DNA from 3 places in the Streptomyces sp. NPDC031132 genome. Region 3 is predicted to be linked to each of the others. Evidence: riboswitches for the same ligand, from Rfam matches in the RefSeq annotation. Region 3 holds a riboswitch; each other region holds the start of a gene.
The links. Region 3 has a riboswitch for cobalamin ahead of ACZ49B_RS00725 (ribonucleoside-diphosphate reductase subunit alpha). Riboswitches for the same ligand answer to the same signal wherever they lie in the genome.
Positions count from the first base shown of each region.

Region 1 (4,957 bases), on a different contig from region 3:
ACCAGCCGTGCAGGACGACCCGGCGGGCGCCGTAGCGCAGGGCGTAGCGGATGGCGGCGTCCACGTCGCGCCATTCCGACTCGCCGAGGTGGCCGAGACCGTCCGGTGAGGCGGGGGCGCCGAGGTCGCCGCGGTAGGCGAGGTCGAGGACGGGCAGCCGCTGGCGGTGCAGGAACGGCATGACCACCATCGGGTGCTCGCGGCCGGCGCCGAGCCCGTGCACGGTGATCACCCAGGTGTCGCGGGCGGCGGGCACGAACCAGGCGGGCAGCCCGCCGAGCTCGCCGGGCACGTCCACGTCGGCGTGCTCGAGCCCGAGGGCGGTACGGGGGTTGCCCGCGTGGACCTGGGGGGTGAGGGCGACCCGGGCACCGGGCTCCAGGCTGCCGTGGGTGACGTCGAGGAGCCGGCGCACGACGGTGTCCGCGCCGGGCGCGGCGCCGGCGAGGACGGGCCCGACCACGGCGTGCACCCCGGGGGCGGTGAGCCCGTACGTACCGGGGCGCAGGGAGGCCAGCGAGCGGGTCAGCGCGATCCGCCCCGAGCCGGCGGAGTGGACGCTGAGCCGCGGCCCCCCGGGCAGGGGCCGGCCGGGCTCGTGCCGCAGGGCGGCGTCGGCGGCGTACCGGCCGGCCGCGACCGCGGCTGCGCCGGCACCGACGAGGGAGGTGGCGACGACCGCGGCCGTCGCTGTGGCGGTACGCACGGCTCCAGTGTCGACGCGGGAGCCCGCGCGGGCCACTGGAGCGGAACGCTCCGCATATCGCCGGGCGGGGTCGGGAAGGAACGACTCGGCGGTGCGGCGGGCCGACCGGAGGAGTGATCTAGATCTCTTTCCAGTGCCCCTCGAGGGCGGATCCAGGGGTCTCTGATCCTCTGCGGATCCTTTCGCACACCCCGCTTTGACGTGCATTAATCGCGTTATCAGCGGCAAAATCAGGACGAAGGTCCCGATGGCACGACGGGCCAGTACACCGCTCCGCCCGAGTCAGTTCATCTTCCGTTCACTCAGGTTGCCTACGGTCGCCGAGCCACTGACGTCAAACAGAAGCCTGGGTAAATGGAGCACATAACGCTTCTCCTCGGGATCGTGATCATCACCGCTCTCGTGTTCGACTTCACGAACGGTTTCCACGACACAGCCAACGCGATGGCCACCACCATCTCGACCGGCGCCCTCAAGCCCAAGACGGCGGTGGCCATGTCCGCCGTGCTCAACCTCGTCGGCGCGTTCATGTCCGTGGAGGTCGCCAAGACGATCTCCAAGGGCCTGGTCAACGAGGAGGGCATCCAGCCAGAAGTGATCTTCGCCGCCCTGGTCGGCGCGATCCTCTGGAATCTCGTCACCTGGCTGGTCGGACTCCCCTCCAGCTCCTCCCACGCCCTGATGGGCGGCCTCGTCGGCGCGGCCGTCGCCTCCGCCGGCCTCGGCGCCGTCAACGGCGGCACGCTCGTCACCAAGGTGCTGCTCCCCGCGATCGCCGCGCCGATCGTGGCCGGTGTGGCCGCGATGCTGGCCGCCAAGGTCACGTACAAGCTGGGCGGGAACGTCGGCAAGAAGACCTCCGCCAAGGGCTACAAGGCCGGTCAGATCGCCTCGGCCGGACTCGTCTCCCTCGCGCACGGCACCAACGACGCGCAGAAGACGATGGGCATCATCACCCTGGCGCTGGTCGCCGGCGGTGCGCTCGCACCCGGCTCCAACCCGCCGGTCTGGGTCATCGTCTCCGCCGGCATGGCGATCGCGATGGGCACCTACCTGGGCGGCTGGCGCATCATCCGCACCCTGGGCAGCGGCCTGACCGACCTGCAGCCGCAGCAGGGCTTCGCCGCCCAGACCTCGGCCGCCAGCGTCATCCTGGCCTCCTCCAGCCTCGGCTTCTCCCTCTCCACCACCCACGCGTGCTCCGGCGCCGTCATGGGTGCGGGCCTGGGCCGCAAGGGCGGTGTGGTCCGCTGGTCCACCGCCACCCGCATGTTCATCGCCTGGGGCCTGACCCTGCCGGCCGCGGCCGTCGTCGCCTCCGGCGCCGAGCTGGTCATGCGTACCGGTGACGTCGGCGTCGCCGCCGTCGCGCTCTTCCTGGTCGCCTCGTGCGTCGCCATCTGGCTCATCTCGCGCCGCCAGGTCGTCGACCACAGCAACGTCAACGACGTGCAGCCGGCCGAGGAGCCGGGTGTCGTCACCACGGCCATGGCCGCCGTCACCGTCCCGCCGACCGTGGCCGCCGAGGCCGCCGCCGGTACGACCGCCGCGGTCACGGACGGCGCCCTGAAGGCCACCATTCCGGCGGCCGCCCCGACCCCTGCGGCCCCGGCCGCGGCGGTCTGACCCCGAGAACGACAGAGGAATCCGCAGTATGAAGATCGACTGGGCAGCACTCGGCTCCGTCTTCGGGGTCAGCCTCTCCGCCACCGTCGCGCTCGTGGCCCTGTTCACCCTGGGCCTGGTGGGCCTCTCCAAGCACGAGACCGCCACCGAGCAGGGCGGCGCCGCCACCCTGGCCCGCAGCGGCGCGTACGCCTGCTTCGCGCTCGTCGCGGCGGCCGTGGCGTACGGGATCTACCTGATCGTCAGCTGACCGATTCGGGCACGGCGCACGAAAGCTCCCTCCGGGCTTCCCGGGGGGAGCTTTCCCGTACCTCGGCCCGGCGCGGTGACCAGCCCCGCCGCAGGTCAACGGCGAGTTGACGGGCCTTCGCGGTGCGTGGTGGACTGCCCGAGCCAATACGGCGGCATGGAGAGGAAGTCCGGTGCGAATCCGGCGCGGTCCCGCCACTGTCACCGGGGAGCACGCGGCACGTGCGCCCCGGGAGCCAGGAACTCCCACCGCCGGACACGTCGAACCAGGGCGCGGACCCTGAGTGAGGACATACCTGCCACCATGCGTGCCGATCGCGTCTTCGCGTACGGCGCCACGGCGGGCCTGATCGGCGACCGGATCCTCGGTGATCCGCGCCGAGGGCACCCCGTGGCCGCCTTCGGACGAGCAGCCGCCGCCGTCGAACGCGCCCTGTGGCGCGACGACCGCGCCCGGGGCCTCCTCCACACCCTCGTGTGCGCCGGGGGCGCGGCCGCCGTCGGCGCGCTGGGCGCCCGCGCCGTGCGCTCCCGCCCCGCGGCCGCCCGTATCGCCCTGACCGCAGCGGCCACCTGGGCCGTCGTCGGCGGCACCTCCCTGGGCCGCGAGGCCCGCGCCATCGGCGGCGCGCTCGCCGCCGGGGACGCCGAGGTGGCCCGGGAGCGGCTGCCGCACCTGTGCGGGCGAGACCCGCAGGCCCTGGACGAGCAGCAGATGGCCCGGGCCGTCGTGGAGTCGGTCGCCGAGAACACCTCCGACGCGGTGGTCGGTGCCCTCGTGTGGGGCGCCGCCGCCGGTGTCCCCGGGCTGCTGGCCTTCCGCGCCGTGAACACCCTCGACGCGATGGTGGGGCACAAGTCCCCGCGCTACCTGCGCTACGGCTGGGCCTCGGCCCGGCTCGACGACCTCGCGGGCTGGCCGGGCGCCCGGCTGACCGCCCTGGCCGCCGTACTGGCCGGACCCGACCGGCGGGGAGCCGTACGGGCCTGGCGTGCGGACGCCGCCGAGCACCCGAGCCCGAACGCCGGCCCGGTGGAAGCCTCGTTCGCCGGGGCGCTCGGCGTACGGCTGGGGGGCACCCTGGCGTACGGGGGGCGGGTCGAGCACCGGGCCGTGCTGAACGGCGAAGCGGGGCGGCCGGTGCAGGTCGCGGACATCGAACGGGCGGTGCGGCTGTCACGGCAGGTGACGTGGCTGGCGCTGGGGGCGTGTGTGGCACTGCGCTGTGCGGTGTCCCGTGTGGCAGGGAGGGGGCGCCGGTGAGCGGCGGCAAGCTGGGCGGGGGACTCCTCGTCGCCGGAACGACATCGGACGCGGGCAAGAGCGTGGTCACGGCGGGCATCTGCCGCTGGCTGGCCCGGCAGGGCGTGAAGGTGGCGCCCTTCAAGGCGCAGAACATGTCGCTGAACTCGTTCGTCACGCGCGAGGGCGCCGAGATCGGGCGGGCGCAGGCGATGCAGGCGCAGGCGGCCCGCGTGGAGCCGACGGCGCTGATGAACCCGGTGCTGCTCAAACCCGGCAGCGACCGCAGCAGCCAGGTGGTGCTGCTGGGCAAGCCGGTGGGCGAGATGAGTGCGCGCGGCTACCACGGAGGGCGGCAGGAGCAGTTGCTGGGCGTCGTCACGGACTGCCTGGAGCAGCTGCGGGGCACGTATGACGCCGTGATCTGCGAGGGGGCGGGCAGTCCGGCCGAGATCAACCTGCGCCGGACCGACATCGTGAACATGGGCATCGCGCGGGCCGCGCGGTTCCCGGTGGTCGTGGTCGGGGACATCGACCGGGGCGGGGTCTTCGCCTCGTTCTTCGGGACGACGGCGCTGCTGTCGCCGCAGGACCAGTCGCTGATCGCCGGCTACATGGTGAACAAGTTCCGCGGCGACGTGTCGCTGCTGGAGCCGGGCATGGAGATGCTGCGTTCCCTCACCGGCCGGGCGACGTACGGCGTGCTGCCGTTCCAGCACGGTCTGGGCATCGACGAGGAGGACGGGCTGCGGGTCTCGCTGCGGGGCGCGGTGCGCGAGTCGGTCGTGGCGCCGCCGGTCGGCGAGGACGTCCTGCGGGTCGCGGTGTGCGCGGTGCCGCTGATGTCGAACTTCACGGACGTCGACGCGCTCGCGGCGGAGCCGGGGGTCGTGGTGCGGTTCGTGGACCGGGCCGAGGAACTGGTCGACGCGGACCTGGTGGTGGTCCCGGGCACCCGGGGCACGGTGAAGGCGCTGGAGTGGCTGCGCGAGCGCGGCCTCGCCGATGCGTTGGCGCGGCGGGCCGCGCAGGGGCGCCCGGTGCTGGGCATCTGCGGCGGCTTCCAAGTGCTCGGCGAGCACATCGAGGACGAGGTCGAGTCCAGGGCGGGCTCGGTGGACGGCCTCGGCCTG
Region 1 covers NZ_JBVIGX010000028.1:57,854-62,810, forward strand. The annotation lists gene ACZ49B_RS30265 (alpha/beta hydrolase family protein) at 1-706, opposite strand, end outside; gene ACZ49B_RS30270 (inorganic phosphate transporter) at 1,061-2,332, shown strand; gene ACZ49B_RS30275 (hypothetical protein) at 2,361-2,582, shown strand; cobalamin riboswitch at 2,696-2,846, shown strand; gene ACZ49B_RS30280 (cobalamin biosynthesis protein) at 2,886-3,845, shown strand; gene ACZ49B_RS30285 (cobyric acid synthase) at 3,857-4,957, shown strand, end outside.
Region 1: linked by a shared signal. The riboswitch ahead of ACZ49B_RS30280 (cobalamin biosynthesis protein) and the one ahead of ACZ49B_RS00725 (ribonucleoside-diphosphate reductase subunit alpha) in region 3 are both predicted to bind cobalamin.

Region 2 (4,957 bases), on a different contig from region 3:
GGCCGGAGGCGTGGGCGGCGAGCGCGTCCTTGGACTCGGCTGCGCCGATGAAGCCGACCGGTACGCCGATGACGGCCGCGGGGCGCGGAGCGCCCTCCTCGATCATCTCGAGCAACCGGAACAGCGCGGTCGGCGCGTTGCCGACGGCGATCACGGAACCCTCCAACAGGCCGCGGTCGCGCCATACTTCGAGGGCGGCGGCGCTGCGCGTGGTGCCCATCTTCGCGGCGAGGGCGGGCACGGCCGGGTCGGAGAGCGTGCAGATCACCTCGTTGTCGGCGGGCAGCCGCTTGCGGGTGACCCCGCTGGCGACCATCTGCACGTCGCAGAGGATCGGCGCGCCGGCGGTCAGGGCGGCCCGCGCGCGCAGCACGACGTCGGCGGTGTAGCCGAGGTCCTGGGGCAGGTCGGTCATTCCGCAGGCGTGAATCATGCGTACCGCGACCTGGGCGACGGAGGCGGGCAGCCCGGAGAGGTCCGCCTCGGCGCGGATCGTGGCAAAGGACTGGCGGTAGATCGCCGCGCCGTCCTTCTCGTACTCGAACACTGTGTACTCGCTCATTTCTTCGCTGCGTCATGGGAGGTGGTGCGGCGTGCGTCCGCGAGGGCCGCGGGAAGTTCGGAGGTCTGGAGGCCGCGGCGCGGGGTGCGGCCGGCCACGGAGAGGTCGTACCCGGTGGGGGTGGCGACCACGTCCACCCACGCGGTGCCGCGGGGGTGCCCGCACCTACGTTCGCACCCGGACCAGTGCACCGGGAGGGGGCCGGTCGCGCGGGTGACGGCGGCGCGCGCGTCGGCGCGTACGTCCGCGAGGGATTTGGCGCAACCGGGCTGACCGGTGCAGGCGGTGACGGACCGCCAGGGATCGTCCGGGGCGGTGACCAGCCCGGCCCCGGCGAGGGCGGCCAGCTCTTGTGCCGCGGTGCGGGCGGGCAGGCCGGGGACGACGATGCCGCGCCAGGGGGTCAGGCGGACACGGCCCGTGAGTCCGGCCAGCTTGCGCCACTGCGCGGTGGTCAGCCGGCCCAGCGGTGCGAGCACGCTGAGGGCCACGGTCCCGTGGGGGCCGTCGACGACGCCGGGCTCGGGGGCCTGTCCGTGGGGGGCGCCGACAGCCGGTGCGACGGATGCCTCGACCCCGGCGGCAGCCAGCCGCACGGCCAACTCACCCGACCGCAGAGCCTGTTCGGCGGGCAGCTCGGCAACCCGCCAGGCCCGGGTGCCGGCTTCCCGGACGGCGTCGAGGAAGTACGCGGCGGCCACGAGGGCGGCCCGGGGCGCGTCGGCCGCGGCCACGAGCAGGGCGTCCGCCGAGCCGGCCGTCCACAGCAGGGCCCGGTCGCCGTCTCGGGCGACCAGGTTCACGTCCGCGGCGAGCGAGGTGACGTCGCGGCGGCCGTCGTCGAGGGCGAACAGGAAGCGGCCGGACAGCCCGGCCGCGGGCGCGCTCGCGCACAGCAGCCGGTCCAGCTCCGCGACCCAGGGCGCCACGTCGGGCAGGCCGAGCCGGTCGAGGCCGGTCAGCGGCGAGGCCACGATGTTGCGGACCCGCTCGTGGGTGGGCGCGGGCAGCAGCCCGGCACGGACGAGCACGGACTGGAGTTCGCCGCCACAGCTCGCCCCGAGTCCGCGCAGTTGCGCGTTGCCGCGCGAGGTGAGGTCGATGTGCCCGTCGCCCAGCCGGTCCGCCGCATCGGCCAGCAGCAGGGCCGCGTCCGCGTCGAGCATCCCGCCGGGCACCCGGACCCGGGCCAGGAACCCGTCGTCCGCGGCATGCAGCCGCAGCGCACCCGGGCAGGCGTCACCGCGGTCGCGTATGACGGGTTCGTCCCGCGATGCGGCGGAAGGGGGCTGGGGCGGCATGGCGGCGAGCATACCCACGATTCCCCCGCCCCGACCTGTGGCCGTCACCACCCGCCCCCTCCGCGCTGCGGCGGTGCGCGGGCGGGCGGCGCCGGGCCACCCCCACTCCCGGTCAGGGAGATCGCCACCTAAGATGACCAGCGGCGGAGCCACATGGCCCGCCGGGAGGAAGCCCGGTGCGAATCCGGCGCGGTCCCGCCACTGTGAACCCTGCAGAGCAATCCGCCGGGTAAGTCAGGAACTCCCGCTGTCCTCACTGCCCGGGGCGCGGAAACCCCGAGGAAGGCCTGCCGCCGCATGATCCTGCTGCTGTCGACGTCCGACACCGATCTGCTCAGCGCCCGTGCCGCGAACACGGCGGACGGCCCCGTGCCGTACCGGTTCGCGAACCCGTCCCGCCTTCCCCTCGACGACCTGCCCGGGCTGCTCGACGGCGTCGACCTGGTCGTCGTACGCCTCCTCGGCGGCCTGCGCGCCTGGCAGGACGGCCTCGACCTGCTCCTGGCGCCCGCCCAGACCCGCCCGGTGGTCGTCCTCACCGGCGAACAGGCCCCGGACGCCCAGCTGATGGAGGCCTCCACGGTCCCGATCGGCATCGCGGCCGAGGCGCACGGCTACCTCGCCCACGGCGGCCCCGCCAACCTGGACCAGCTGGCGCGCTTCCTCTCCGACACCGTGCTGCTCACCGGCCACGGCTTCGAGCCGCCCGCCGCCGCGCCGACCTGGGGCCCGCTGGAGCGCACGCCCGGGACCACCACGGGCCCCCGGATCGCCGTGCTGTACTACCGCGCCCACCAGATGAGCGGCAACACCGCCTTCGTGCACGCCCTGTGCGACGCGATCGAGGCCCAGGACGCCCAGGCGCTCCCCCTCTACGTGTCCTCCCTGCGCACCCCGGAGCCGGACCTGATCGCCGCGCTGGAGTCGGCGGACGCGGTCGTCACCACCGTCCTCGCGGCCGGCGGCACCAAGCCCGCCACCGCCTCCGCCGGCGGCGACGACGAGTCGTGGGACGCGGGCGCGCTGGCCGCGCTCGGCGTCCCGATCCTCCAGGCCCTGTGCCTGACCGGCTCGCGCAGCGCCTGGGAGGAGAACGACGAGGGACTGTCCCCGCTCGACGCCGCCACCCAGGTCGCCGTCCCGGAGTTCGACGGCCGCCTCATCACCGTCCCGTTCTCCTTCAAGGAACTCGACGAGGACGGCCTGCCCGCGTACGTGGCCGACCCCGAGCGGGCGGCCCGCGTCGCCGGCATCGCCGTGCGCCACGCCCGCCTCCGGCACATCGAGCGCCGCGACAAGAAGATCGCGCTCGTCCTCTCCGCGTACCCCACCAAGCACTCCCGCATCGGCAACGCGGTCGGCCTCGACACCCCGGCCAGCGCCGTGGAGCTGCTGCGCACCCTCATCGCGGGCGGCTACGACTTCGGCCCCGTCGAAGAGGTGCCGGGCCTGGTCTCCGGCGACGGCGACGAGCTGATCCGCGCCCTGATCGAGGCCGGCGGCCACGACCAGGACTGGCTGACCGAGGAGCAGCTGGCCCGCAACCCGGTCCGGATCCCGGCCGCCGACTACAAGCGGTGGTTCGCCGAGCTCCCGGCCGAGCTGCGCGAAAGCGTCGAGCAGCACTGGGGCGAGGCCCCGGGCAACATGTTCGTGGACCGCTCCGCGAACCCGGAGGGCGACATCGTCCTCGCGGCGCTGCGCCGCGGCAACCTCCTCATCCTGATCCAGCCGCCGCGCGGGTTCGGCGAGAACCCGATCGCGATCTACCACGATCCGGACCTGCCGCCCTCGCACCACTACCTGGCCGCGTACCGCTGGATCCAGGCCCGTGCCGAGGACGGCGGTTTCGGCGCCGACGCGATGATCCACCTGGGCAAGCACGGCAACCTGGAGTGGCTGCCGGGCAAGAACGCCGGCCTGTCGGCGGCCTGCGCGCCCGACGCCGCGCTCGGCGACCTGCCGCTCATCTACCCGTTCCTGGTGAACGACCCGGGCGAGGGCACGCAGGCCAAGCGCCGCGTGCACGCCACCCTGGTCGACCACCTGGTGCCGCCGATGGCGCGCGCGGAGTCGTACGGCGACATCGCGCGCCTGGAGCAGCACCTCGACGAGTACGCACAGATCTCCGCGATGGACCCGGCCAAGCTGCCTGCCATCCGCGCGCAGATCTGGACCCTGATCCAGGCCGCGAAGCTCCACCACGACCTGGGTCTGGAGGAGCGCCCGGACGACGAGGGCTTCGACGACTTCCTGCTGCACGTCGACGGCTGGCTGTGCGAGGTCAAGGACGCCCAGATCCGCGACGGCCTGCACGTCCTGGGCGGCGCCCCGACCGGCGAGGCCCGGGTCAACCTGGTCCTCGCGATCCTGCGCGCCCGTCAGATCTGGGGCGGCACCACGGCCCTGCCCGGCCTGCGCGAGGCGCTCGGCCTGGACGAGTCCGCTGCCACCCGTACGACCGCCGACGAGGCGGAGGAGGCGGCCCGCGCGCTGGTGCAGGCGATGGAGGACGCGAACTGGGCCCCGGAGGCGGTGGCTTCGGTCGCCGCCGGCCACTCGGCGGACGTGGCGGCCGTACTGGACTTCGCGGCCCGCGAGGTCGTCCCGCGGCTGGCCGGCACGACCGACGAGATCGCCCACGTGGTCTCGGCCCTGGACGGCTCTTTCGTCCCGGCGGGCCCCTCGGGTTCCCCGCTGCGCGGCCTGGTCAACGTCCTCCCGACCGGCCGCAACTTCTACTCCGTCGACCCCAAGGCCGTGCCCTCCCGCCTCGCGTGGGAGACGGGCCAGGCCCTGGCCGACTCCCTCCTCACCCGCTACCGCACGGACAACGGCGAGTGGCCCGCCTCGGTCGGCCTGTCCCTGTGGGGCACGAGCGCCATGCGCACCTCGGGCGACGACGTGGCGGAGGCGCTGGCCCTGCTGGGCATCCGTCCGGTCTGGGACGAGGCCTCGCGCCGCGTCACCGGCCTGGAGCCGATCCCGCTCGAGGAGCTGGGCCGCCCGCGCATCGACGTGACCCTCCGCATCTCGGGCTTCTTCCGGGACGCCTTCCCGCACGTCATCGGACTGCTGGACGACGCGGTGCGCC
Region 2 covers NZ_JBVIGX010000023.1:10,791-15,747, reverse strand. The annotation lists gene ACZ49B_RS27400 (precorrin-8X methylmutase) at 1-562, opposite strand, end outside; gene cobG (precorrin-3B synthase) at 559-1,863, opposite strand; cobalamin riboswitch at 1,989-2,127, shown strand; gene cobN (cobaltochelatase subunit CobN) at 2,161-4,957, shown strand, end outside.
Region 2: linked by a shared signal. The riboswitch ahead of cobN (cobaltochelatase subunit CobN) and the one ahead of ACZ49B_RS00725 (ribonucleoside-diphosphate reductase subunit alpha) in region 3 are both predicted to bind cobalamin.

Region 3 (4,957 bases):
CGCCTTCGAACGCGCCCGCACGGACGCCCGCGAGGCAGACCCCCGCGAGGGCTTCCGCTGCTGCTGAGCCCTGACTCGCCGAAGGGCCCCGCCGGTCACGGCGGGGCCCTTCGGTGCGCTCAGCGCACCCACTCCTTGAGGGGCTCGGTGGGCAGGGTGATACCGACGGGCTCGGGAAGTTCGATGTCCTTGCCGAACGGAACGGTGCGGACACTCTCGTACCGGCTGCCGTCCGGCTCACTGTGGACAGTGACCTCGCAGGTCTCCCTGTCGATCAGCAAGTACACCGGAATGCCGGTCTCCGCGTAGCCACGGGGCTTCTCATGTCGGTCGCGGGCATCCGTGTCGGTGTCGTACGACGTCACCTCCACGACCATCAGTACAGGGTCGGGCTCGGCCCATTCCCCGTGTCCTGCAAGGGAGGCGGTCAACACCAAGACGCCATCAGGCCGAGCACGGCCATTGCGACACCGCTGGATCTTGATGCCCTGCTCGCCGTAGAACCACAGGTCCGGCCGCGACTGCATGCACATGCGCGACAGCCACACGATGATCGTCCCGTGGTTCCCATCCGGCGCCGCCTTGACCCCCAGCTTCCCCTTGATGAACTCGAACCGCAGCCCTTCGACCTCTCTGGCGGCCATCCGCGCCACGGTCTCGAACTCTTCGGTCAGCATCTGGGGCCGGTCGGTCATCACGGTCATGCCTCGCTCGCCTTCCTCGACGGTGCTGTCTCCGACGATAGCGCCGGGCACCGACATCCGTCCGGCACACTCGACCGCATGGACATCGTGATCAGGGAAGCGCTGGCGGCGGAGTACGGGACGCTCGGGGAGATCACCGCGCAGGCCTACCTCGGGGACGGGCTGCTCACCTTCGGCGACGACGACCCGTACCTCGCGCGGCTGCGGGACGTGGCCGGGCGGGCGCGCGACGGCGTGATACTCGTCGCCGCCACGAGCGACGGACAGCTCCTCGGCGGTGTGGCGTTCGCCGCCCCCGGGAGCCCGCTGTGCGACATCGCCGTGGCCGGCGAGGCCGAGTTCCGGATGCTGGCCGTCGCCCGAGCGGGCCGCGGGCGGGGTGCCGGGGAGGCGCTCGTACGGGCCTGCATGGAGCGGGCGAGGGCCATCGAGGGCGTACGGCGCCTCGTTCTGTCCACCACGGACGACATGGTCGGGGCCCACCGGATCTACGAACGGCTCGGCTTCGTGCGCACGCCCGAACGCAACTGGGAGCCCGTCCCCGGCCTCACTCTGCTCACGTACGGTCTCGAACTGTAGCCACGCCGACACAACATCTAGGGGGTCGCACAGGAACCGGCCCCCACATGTATGCTCATGCTCGCTGTCGTCGCAGGGGAATCCGGTGTGAATCCGGAACTGTCCCGCAACGGTATGAAGTACACCCATTGGTGTCACCGCAAGTCCGAGGACCTGCCGACAGTGCGCCCGGCTCGACCGAACCGGGTGCCGACACGTCCGGGCCTCGCGGTTGGGCCGGTGGACGCCGTGCGGTGTGCCCCCGAGGCGGTGCCCGCGCGCGCCCGCTCGCGCCCGCACCGCAGGTGTCCCGGAGCCGAGCGAGGGAGAGCTCCCCCCGTGACCATCGCGCCTTCCGCACCGCGCGCCGAGTCCGACCCGTCCGACACCGGAATCGAGACCGGGGGACCTGGGGCCGCACTGCTGCGTACCCTCACCGAGCTGACGGCCGACCTCCCCGACACCGACCCGGGCCGGGTCGCCGCCGCCGCGCTCCGCGGGCGCAGCGCCGCCGCCGACGAGGCCGAACTGCGCGGGCTGGCCACGGAGGCCGCCGCCGGCCTCATCTCCGAGGACCCGGCGTACTCCCGGCTCGCCGCCCGGCTGCTGACGCTGGCCGTCGCCGAGGAAGCCGCCGGCCAGGGGGCCACCTCCTTCTCCTCCTCCGTCGCGGTCGGCCACCGCGAGGGCCTGATCGCCGACCGCACCGCCGAGTTCGTCGCGCTGCACGCGAGCCGCCTGGACGCACTCGTCGAGCACACCCTCGCCGAGGGCGCCGACGACCGCTTCGGCTTCTTCGGCCTGCGCACCCTGCACAGCCGCTACCTGCTGCGCCACCCGATCACCCGCCAGGTCGTCGAGACCCCGCAGCACTTCATGCTGCGCGTGGCCTGCGGCCTCGCCGAGAACGACAGCGTCCAGGCCGTCGAGGAAGTGGCCTCCCTCTACCGGCTGATGAGCCGCCTCGACTACCTGCCGTCCTCCCCCACGCTCTTCAACTCCGGCACCCGGCACCCGCAGATGTCCTCCTGCTACCTGCTGGACTCCCCGCTGGACGAGCTCGACTCGATCTACGACCGCTACCACCAGGTCGCGCGCCTGTCGAAGCACGCCGGCGGCATCGGCCTCTCGTACTCGCGCATCCGCGCCCGCGGTTCGCTGATCCGCGGTACGAACGGCCACTCCAACGGCATCGTGCCGTTCCTGAAGACCCTCGACGCCTCCGTCGCCGCCGTGAACCAGGGCGGCCGCCGCAAGGGTGCCGCCGCCGTCTACCTGGAGACCTGGCACGCGGACATCGAGGAGTTCCTGGAGCTCCGCGACAACACCGGCGAGGACCAGCGCCGTACGCACAACCTGAACCTGGCGCACTGGGTCCCGGACGAGTTCATGCGCCGTGTCAACGCGGACGCCGACTGGTCGCTGTTCTCCCCGGCCGACGTGCCCGAGCTGGTCGACCTGTGGGGCGACGAGTTCGACGCCGCCTACCGCAAGGCCGAGGCGGACGGCCTGGCCCGCAAGAGCATGCCCGCCCGCGACCTGTACGGCCGGATGATGCGCACCCTCGCGCAGACCGGCCAGGGCTGGATGACCTTCAAGGACGCCTCCAACCGCACGGCGAACCAGACCGCCGAGCCGGGCCGGGTCGTCCACTCGTCGAACCTGTGCACCGAGATCCTCGAGGTCACCAACGACGGCGAGACCGCCGTCTGCAACCTGGGCTCCGTCAACCTGGGCGCGTTCGTCCTCACCGAGACGGGTGAGATGGACTGGGAGCGGCTGGACGAGACCGTCCGCACCGCCGTGACGTTCCTCGACCGCGTCGTGGACATCAACTTCTACCCGACCGAGCAGGCCGAGCGCTCCAACTCCCGCTGGCGCCCGGTCGGCCTGGGTGCGATGGGCCTCCAGGACGTCTTCTTCAAGCTGCGCCTGCCCTTCGACTCCGCCGAGGCGCGCGCCCTCTCCACCAAGATCGCCGAGCGCATCATGCTCGCGGCGTACGAGGCCTCCTGCGACCTGGCCGAGCGCCACGGCGCGCTCCCGGCCTGGTCGGAGACCCGCACCGCCCGCGGTGTCCTGCACCCGGACCACTACGACACCGCGCGCGCCTGGCCCGAGCGCTGGGACGCCCTGCGCGCCCGCGTCGCCGAGACCGGCATGCGCAACTCCCTGCTCCTCGCCATCGCCCCGACGGCGACGATCGCCTCGATCGCCGGCGTGTACGAGTGCATCGAGCCGCAGGTCTCGAACCTCTTCAAGCGCGAGACGCTGAGCGGTGAGTTCCTCCAGGTCAACGGCTACCTGGTGGAGGAGCTGAAGAGCCTCGGCGTGTGGGACGCCCAGACCCGCGAGGCCCTGCGCGACTCCAGCGGCTCGGTCCAGGGCTTCGGCTGGATCCCGGCCGAGGTGCGCGAGCTGTACCGCACGGCGTGGGAGATCCCGCAGCGCGGCCTGATCGACATGGCGGCGGCCCGTACGCCGTACCTCGACCAGTCGCAGTCGCTGAACCTGTTCCTGGAGACGCCGACCATCGGGAAGCTGTCCTCGATGTACGCGTACGCCTGGAAGCAGGGCCTGAAGACCACGTACTACCTGCGCTCGCGCCCGGCGACGAGGATCGCGCGCGCCGCGCAGGCGGCCACCCCCGTCGCACTGCCCCAGGCGGTCGCCGACGCCGAGGCGCTGGCCTGCTCCCTTGAGAACCCCGAGTCCTGCGAGGCCTGCCAGTAATGAGCTCCACCGACAAGAACAAGAACCTCCTGGACCCGGGCTTCGAGCTGACCCTCCGCCCCATGCGCTACCCGGACTTCTACGAACGCTACCGGGACGCGATCAAGAACACCTGGACCGTCGAGGAGGTCGACCTCCACTCGGACGTCGCCGACCTCGCGAAGCTGACGCCCGCCGAGCAGCACATGATCGGCCGCCTCGTCGCGTTCTTCGCGACGGGCGACTCGATCGTCTCGAACAACCTGGTGCTGACGCTCTACAAGCACATCAACTCCCCGGAGGCGCGCCTGTACCTGTCGCGCCAGCTGTTCGAGGAGGCCGTGCACGTCCAGTTCTATCTGACGCTGCTCGACACCTACCTGCCCGACCCGGACGACCGCGCGGCCGCCTTCGACGCCGTCGAGGAGATCCCGTCGATCCGCGAGAAGGCGCAGTTCTGCTTCAAGTGGATCAACGAGGTCGAGAAGCTGGACCGGCTGGAGACGCAGGCCGACCGCCGTCGCTTCCTGCTGAACCTGATCTGTTTCGCGGCGTGCATCGAGGGCCTGTTCTTCTACGGCGCCTTCGCGTACGTGTACTGGTTCCGTTCGCGTGGCCTGCTGCACGGCCTGGCCACCGGCACCAACTGGGTGTTCCGCGACGAAACCATGCACATGAACTTCGCGTTCGAGGTCGTGGACACGGTCCGCAAGGAGGAGCCGGAGCTCTTCGACGACGCGCTCCAGCAGCAGGTCACGGACATGCTGAAGGAAGCCGTGGAGGCGGAGCTGCAGTTCGGCCGCGACCTGTGCGGTGACGGCCTGCCGGGCATGAACACCGAGTCGATGCGCGAGTACCTGGAGTGCGTCGCGGACCAGCGCCTGGTCCGCCTCGGATTCCCGCCGGTGTACGGCTCGCAGAACCCGTTCTCCTTCATGGAGCTCCAGGGCGTCCAGGAGCTGACGAACTTCTTCGAGCGCCGC
Region 3 covers NZ_JBVIGX010000001.1:155,330-160,286, reverse strand. The annotation lists gene ACZ49B_RS00740 (YbdD/YjiX family protein) at 1-67, shown strand, start outside; gene ACZ49B_RS00735 (Uma2 family endonuclease) at 120-704, opposite strand; gene ACZ49B_RS00730 (GNAT family N-acetyltransferase) at 783-1,283, shown strand; cobalamin riboswitch at 1,335-1,458, shown strand; gene ACZ49B_RS00725 (ribonucleoside-diphosphate reductase subunit alpha) at 1,602-3,995, shown strand; gene ACZ49B_RS00720 (ribonucleotide-diphosphate reductase subunit beta) at 3,995-4,957, shown strand, end outside.